Linked DNA regions of Methanothermobacter thermautotrophicus. The main gene of each other region encodes a partner of the protein of the gene in region 2 in a complex. Links are inferred from orthologs where the notes say so. Each region holds a gene or a part of one and is shown on either strand. Other genes may lie near its edges.

Region 1 (3,256 bases), on a different replicon or contig from region 2:
CCATAGGGGACCTCCATGGCCATTATTGGGTCGCCGACGTCGGCTGTGGCGAAGAAACAGGCAAGGTTTGCCACCACGCCTGATGTTGGCTGGACGTTCGCATGTTCCGCCCTGAAGAGCCTCTTTGATAGTTCAATTGTTAACTCCTCAATCTCATCGATGTACCTGCAGCCCTCATAGAGCCTTTCACCGGGGAGGCCCTCTGCGTATCGGTGGGATAGATCCGATAGGAGGGCCTCCTTCACCCTTGAACTTGTTATGTTTTCACTTGCTATGAGGTTGATGCTTGACTCCATCCAGCTGTTATGGTCCTTCATAAGCTGTCTGATCTTCTCGGTGTAATCCTGATTTGTGACCATGAAAATCATCTCCATTAGGAAATAGTTGCAATGACAATATAAAAATTGGTGTTAAATTCCATGCCCCGCTGCAATGACAATATAAATAACTGGTTTTTGGTGGGGATTCAGAAACAGATCCTTTTCAGGATATCGTGTCAGTTTAGAAAAATAAAATGAGTTGATGGGGTGAACCCATCTATTTTGCCTGTTCGTTGAGTGCAGCTTCGATCTGGGCCATGATCTGCTTGGTCCTGAAGTGCTGCTGGTCCATGGCACCTGATGGGCATGCTGCCACACAGGTTCCGCATCCCTTACAGAGGGCCACGTTAACGTTTGCATGGCCTTCCTCTATGCTTATGGCACCGAATGGACACAGTTCGATGCAGACCTCACATCCACCGCAGACATCAGAGTCTGTCACGGCAACGATTGGCTCGATTTCCACTTCACCCTTAACCATTGGTATTGCTGCACGTGCAGCTGCACCTGATGCCTGTGCAACAGCGTCAGGAATGTCCTTTGGACCCTGAGCCACACCTGCTAGGTACACACCGTCTGTCAGGGTGTCAACAGGCCTGAGTTTTGGGTGTGCTTCCATGAGGAATCCATCTGCAGATTTGGATAGACCGATGGTCTGTCTGAGTTTTTCAGAGCCCTCTGGTGGTACGAGTCCAACACCGAGTACAACCATGTCGTAGTCGTACTCTGTGACCTTACCGAGGAGTGTGTCCTCTGATCTCACTGTGAGTGTCAGGTCAGGGTTCTCGATGATCTCAGCAGGTCGACCCCTGATGAACTTGATTCCATATTTCTCCTGTGAACGTTTGTAGAATTCCTCGAATCCTTTACCGAATGCCCTTATGTCCATGTAGTAGAGTGTAACCTCGGTGTCAGGCATCTTGTCCTTTATGAGCTGTGCGTTCTTCATGATGTACATGCAGCAGACACGGGAACAGTATGGTTTTCCGATCTGCTCGTCCCTTGAACCGACACAGTGTATGAAGGCAACCCTCTTGGGTTTTTCACCGTCTGATGGTTTGATGACCTTACCATCGGTTGGACCTGAGGCGTTGATCATCCTCTCAAGTTCAAGACCGGTTATTACGTTTGTGTGTCTGCCGTAACCGTATTCAAGCTTCTCGGTTGGGTCGTAGGCATCGTATCCTGTGGCCACGATTATTGTACCCACTTCGATTTCGATCTCTTCTGGTTCCTGGTCATGCTTAACGGCTCCCCTCTCACAGATCTCATCACAGAGCATGCACTCTATACAGTAGTCCTTGTCGATGGTTGCGCAGAGTGGAACTGCCTGTGGGAATGGTATGTAGACCGCCTTGGTCATTCCGATTCCCTCGTCGAAGTAGTTTGGCATTTCAATCGGACATACCTCGACACAGGAACCGCATCCGGTACACAGATCTTCATCTATGTATCTTGGTTTCTTCTCGATTTTGACCTTGAAGTTACCTATGTAACCGTCAACTTCCTTAACCTCGGCGTAGGTTATGAGTTCTATGTTGTCGTGTTTACCGACGTCCACCATTTTAGGTGCGAGGATACACATTGAACAGTCAAGGGTTGGGAATGTCTTGTCGAGCTGACCCATCCTTCCTGAGATACTTGGCCTCTTCTCAACCATGTAGGTCTTGAATCCCATGTCAGCCAGGTCAAGGGCTGTCTGTATACCTGCAACCCCACCACCGATGACCAGGGCCTTGTCATCCACACTGACCTTTGATGCTTCCAGGGGTTCCAGGAGCCTTGCCTTGGCAACAGCCATCCTCACAAGGTCCTTGGCCTTCTCTGTTGCACCCTCAGGGTTGTCCATGTGGACCCAGGAGTCCTGTTCCCTGAGGTTTGCGAATTCGAAGAGGAACTGGTTGAGACCTGCCTCCTCAACACATCTCCTGAAGGTTGGTTCGTGGAGCCTTGGGGAACATGCAGCCACAACAACCCTGTTCAGTCCGAGCTCCTTGATGTCCTTCTGTATCTCCAGCTGGCCTGGGTCTGAACAGTAGTACTTGTAGTCCTTTGAAACTACAACGTTGGGCAATTTTGCAGCGTAGTCCCTGACAGCTTCTATGTCAACCACACCGCCGATGTTCACACCGCAGTGGCAGACGTAAACACCAATCCTTGGTTCTTCCATTGTTTCTTCTTTTTTTTCTTCTGCCATTAGATCACCTTGCATAGGGGTATCTAGCAATGATAGTCATTTGATGTAAGGTATACCACAGTGCTAAATAAATATTTCTATCAAAAACTTTAAGTAAGGTTTATATACTATTACACTTTTCTCAGTTTTTTTTCGGGTATATTAAATAAATGTTTATTTTGTGTGTATTTTGCTATGACTTTTTAGAGCACAACTGACCAGAGGGGTAACGACACGAGGCTGAGGATGGTGCTCATGAATATGCAGGATGATACCAGGTCCACATCCAGGTCATTCTCAATTGCAAGTACCGCTGCAAGCATTGCAGAGGGCATTGAAGCCTCAAGTACCGTGACAGAGAAGTTAATTCCCCTGAATGCAAGGACATATGCGATCCCAGCCGCAATCAAGGGGGATACGAAGAGCCTCAGGGCGCTTACAAAGGCTGCATCGGTCACAGAGTCCCTTAAAAACCTGAAGTTGAGTGTAAGGCCCAGGGATATCATTATGAGTGGTACCGCCGCCCCTGAGAGGTATCCAAGGATTTTTCCTGCAATCCCTGTGGGGAGTCCACAGATGTTGAAGGTAACCCCAAGCAGGAATGCCCAGATGGGTGGGAAGGACAAGGCCCTCCTCATGATCCTTGAACTGCCGCCGGATCGGTGGGAGAGAAGAAGACCGAGGGATGTGAACATGAGCGTGGTGCCTGTATCATAGAATATGGCCCTCACCAGTCCCTCTGACCCGAATATCCCTGCTG
Region 2 (3,251 bases):
CATGGCTGCCTCCATTGCTGTGGTGTAACCCATCTGGGCGTACCTGTAACCTGTCATGAATGTTGATGGCACTGAGAAACCGCTTCCAGCCCTTCCGGCTCTGAACTTTTCAACGTCCCTGCGGCTGTCCTCTGGCCTGTACATCCTTCCCACATTGACCTTTGCACCTGCTATGTGGGCGTGTGGGTCAACACCTCCTGGCATCACCATTTTTCCAGATGCATCAATGACCTTTGCGCTGTCACTGACGCTTTCAACTATTTTACCATCCTTAACGCAGATGTCCATCTTTTCTCCATCGACGTTGTTAAGAGGACAGTAAACAAATCCGTTCTTGATTATGTATTCCATTTGAATCCTCCCGCTGAGCTTTAGATCTGACCTACCTTACCGTAGACCTTCATGAGGGTAGGCATGTCAGGAACCTCTTCATCGGTGGGTATGATCTCCACCGGTATGTTCTTGAAGCTTGGTGTTGCTGTTGAATCGGTGTCTGGCCTTATAACCCTGTTGGCCCAGGGACCCATTGGTATGTAAACCATTCCCTCTGGGAGTGGCTCCTTTGCTTCAACAGCCTTTACAACTACATCCCCATATTCTGAGATGACCTTCACGTTGTCTCCTTCGTTTATCCCGAGCTGCTTCATCATGTCAGGGTTCATCTGGATTATGGCAGCCGCATCGACGTACATCTTAAGGTCCTTACCGGACTCTATAGCCTGTCCCTGCCATATGGTCCTTCCTGTGTTGAGTATGACTCTCATTCTAATTCCTCCAGCCTGATTGCATCAACAGGGCAACTTTCAACGCATGTGCCGCACTTTCCACAGAGTTCAGGGTTCTTTATGTTAACAACCCCGTCCTCAACTATCATGATGATCTCAACATCATCTGTTGGCCCCTTTCCACCGGCGACTTCGGGGCTTCTGAGGGCGTTCACTGGACATGCGATCACGCAGTTTCCACATCCATGGCAGAGTTCAGGGTATGCCTTAAGTCCTATTGCCATCTGATTACCTCCATTTATTTGAGTAATGATTCAAAGGCGTTCTTCCAGGCCTTTGATTTGATTGGAGTGGTATTTATCCTGCTCCTCTTAACCTCTATTGCATCGACGGGACATGACCTCTCACATGCACCGCAGTATATGCAGAACCTTTCGTCCTTGTAGAGCTTGGCTGGTTTTTCACCTGGTTTTTCTGGTTTCGGGAATGATAGAACGTTGCATGGGCAGACCATCACACATGTTTCACAGGCCTGGCAGGTGTCCTCGTTGATTATGAGTTCTCCCTCGAAGGGTTTTGTCACCTTTGCAGCGTCAACAGGGCATATCTCCTGGCACCATCCACAGTTCACGCAGAGTTCAGGGTCGATGTAGGATGTTCCTGTGACCTCAGGGACCTTGATCTCGTATTCACCGTATGGGCATATCCTGCAGACCTGCATTATGGCGTCAACAGGGCATATCCTCTTACATATGCCACAGTGGACACATTTATCCTCGTCGACGCGTATGTCAGTTGCGACTGCTGGACTTGAGGAGCTGGGTACCTGGTGGTCTATCTCTATTGCATCAGCCGGACACATCTCCTCACACATTCCACAGTAGATACAGGTTTCCTTGTCTATCTCGATTTCACCGGTTACGAGGTCCTTCCTTTCGGGAAGGTCCCTTGTTATGGTTATGGCATCCTGTGGACATGCTGTTTCACAGGCCTTGCACTGGATACAGGTTTCATCGTCTATCTCGGCTGATTTGAGGATTTTCGGGTATTCTGCAAGTTCCTTTATTGATGTTCCGTCAATCTGAAGGTCCAGTGCCTGGAATGGGCAGATGGAGCTGCACATACCGCAGAGGACGCATTTGTTCTCATCGATGCATATCTTTGACTCGTCCTGTTCTGTTCTCACCATTGCACCTGTCGGGTTGACTTCAATGGCGTTCACAGGACAGATTTCACCGCAGAGTCCGCAAACAGCGCAGAGGCAATCCTGGAAGATCAACTTTCTGTTTTCTTCACCGGTTCGCTCCACGGTAATGTTCTTACCTTCAATTACTTCGGTTGTTTCCATCAAGTTCTACCTCCTTTATTTCTATAGAATCAGTTGGACACATCTCAACACATATGAGACACCCGCAGCACCATTCGGATTCTATATGTGCCTTGAGGTCTCTTAAACTTATGGCCTTCATAAGGCATGTGTCCACACATAGCCCGCACCCAATACATGAGTTCCTGACCTTTCCCTGAAATCTCTGCTTCTGGCATGTTCTTATGATGGTCCTTGTCATCTCTGTGTTCTGTGTAAGGGAGTGGGTGAGAAGAAGGAAGTCCCTTGGACACATCTCTGTTATTATCCTTGCAACCTCTATTGACCTCCAGGAGAGGTTCCTGCCGTTGAGGTAGTGAGAAACAGTTGATCTGTTCATGTTTAGAGCCTTAGCTATCTCTCTCTGTGAATGGCCCTGCTTTGTCAGATTTACAGCTGCTATGTATTTGAGTCCAGAAACTATATGTTTCGGCATAGGGTCACCATGTGTGTTAATCACACATTTAGCCGCCGCCCCTATAATAATTTTCTACAAAAATCAAATAGAAAAATATATATAATGGTGTGTGGTTACTCCACAGGTCTTATGCTGACGGGTGTGAACTTCAGCTCAGGCATCCCTGATACCGGGTCACAATCTCCCCCTGTGAGGACATTAACAGGGGTCTCTGCAAAGTGGAACGTCATAAAGACAACCCCCCCCATGACCTCCTCTGCAATCCTTGCCCTCACCTCCAGAGAGCCTCTCTCTGATTTCACCATGACCAGGTCACCGTCCCCAACCCCGATGTCAGCGGCATCCAGAGGGTTTATGAGAAGTTCCTCGCTGTCAGAGAATGAATCAAGTTCCGGCACGCGTCCAGTCATGGACCTTGTATGGTACTGGTAGAGGTTGCGACCGGTTACAAGGACAAATGGATACTCCTCTGATACCTCCCTTACATGATACCCTGGCAGTAAAAATGACGCCCTCCCTGTGGGTGTTGAGAATCTCTCAGAATGCAGGTAGGGTGTGCCATCATGGTCATGAGATGTGCAGGGCCACTGTATGCCACCATCCTGAAGCCGCCCATGTGATATGCCGGCATATGATGGCACGAGTTCTGCTATCTCATTGAATATCTCAGATGATGACTCATAGTCGAAGCCCTCAGCCCCCATCTTCTCTGCCAGCATGCAGATTATCTCCCAGTCAGCCC

The links.
Region 1: the proteins of fwdF (region 2) and hdrA are in contact, whole or in part, in a cryo-EM structure (PDB 7BKB), measured with the Methanospirillum hungatei proteins. The link is inferred for Methanothermobacter thermautotrophicus from one-to-one orthologs. Residues at the interface, in WP_011448819.1 of Methanospirillum hungatei: Ser2, Thr3, Leu4, Phe5, Pro6, Lys7, Tyr8, Gln21, Leu23, Leu24, Gln25, Gln26, Asn28, Pro48, Glu49, Thr76, Cys78, Ser79, Tyr80, Cys81, Pro104, Ile105, Lys108, Glu109, Gly110, Thr353, Leu355; in WP_011448822.1 of Methanospirillum hungatei: Ala269, Val270, Pro272, Val273, Ile274, Lys275, Pro276, Met281, Gly282, Met283, Ala284, Pro285, Asp306, Ser307, Cys308, Val309, Lys310, Cys311, Leu313, Phe349, Pro350, Ile351, Glu352, Tyr359, Lys360, Asp363, Val365, Ile366, Asn367, Glu370.

Annotation. Positions count from the first base shown.
Region 1 is NZ_QKOF01000006.1:6,090-9,345, reverse strand. What follows is about bases 28-2,951. They hold hdrA (H(2):CoB-CoM heterodisulfide ferredoxin reductase subunit HdrA), read right to left. Parts: upstream 2,518-2,951; coding sequence 538-2,517; downstream 28-537. Other genes in these bases: DNK57_RS04315 (AEC family transporter), read right to left, coding at 2,700-2,951; glyA (serine hydroxymethyltransferase), read right to left, coding at 28-359. In the rest of the region: more of glyA, read right to left, coding at 1-27; more of DNK57_RS04315, read right to left, coding at 2,952-3,256. UniProt on the Methanocaldococcus jannaschii protein: Part of a complex that catalyzes the reversible reduction of CoM-S-S-CoB to the thiol-coenzymes H-S-CoM (coenzyme M) and H-S-CoB (coenzyme B).
Region 2 is NZ_QKOF01000005.1:176,792-180,042, forward strand. The notes cover bases 49-2,967. They hold fwdF (tungsten-dependent formylmethanofuran dehydrogenase subunit FwdF), read right to left. Parts: upstream 2,074-2,967; coding sequence 1,024-2,073; downstream 49-1,023. Other genes in these bases: fwdA (tungsten-dependent formylmethanofuran dehydrogenase subunit FwdA), read right to left, coding at 49-351; fwdD (tungsten-dependent formylmethanofuran dehydrogenase subunit FwdD), read right to left, coding at 372-764; DNK57_RS03465 (4Fe-4S binding protein), read right to left, coding at 761-1,009; DNK57_RS03475 (helix-turn-helix domain-containing protein), read right to left, coding at 2,051-2,527; fdhF (formate dehydrogenase subunit alpha), read right to left, coding at 2,623-2,967. Outside these bases: more of fwdA, read right to left, coding at 1-48; more of fdhF, read right to left, coding at 2,968-3,251.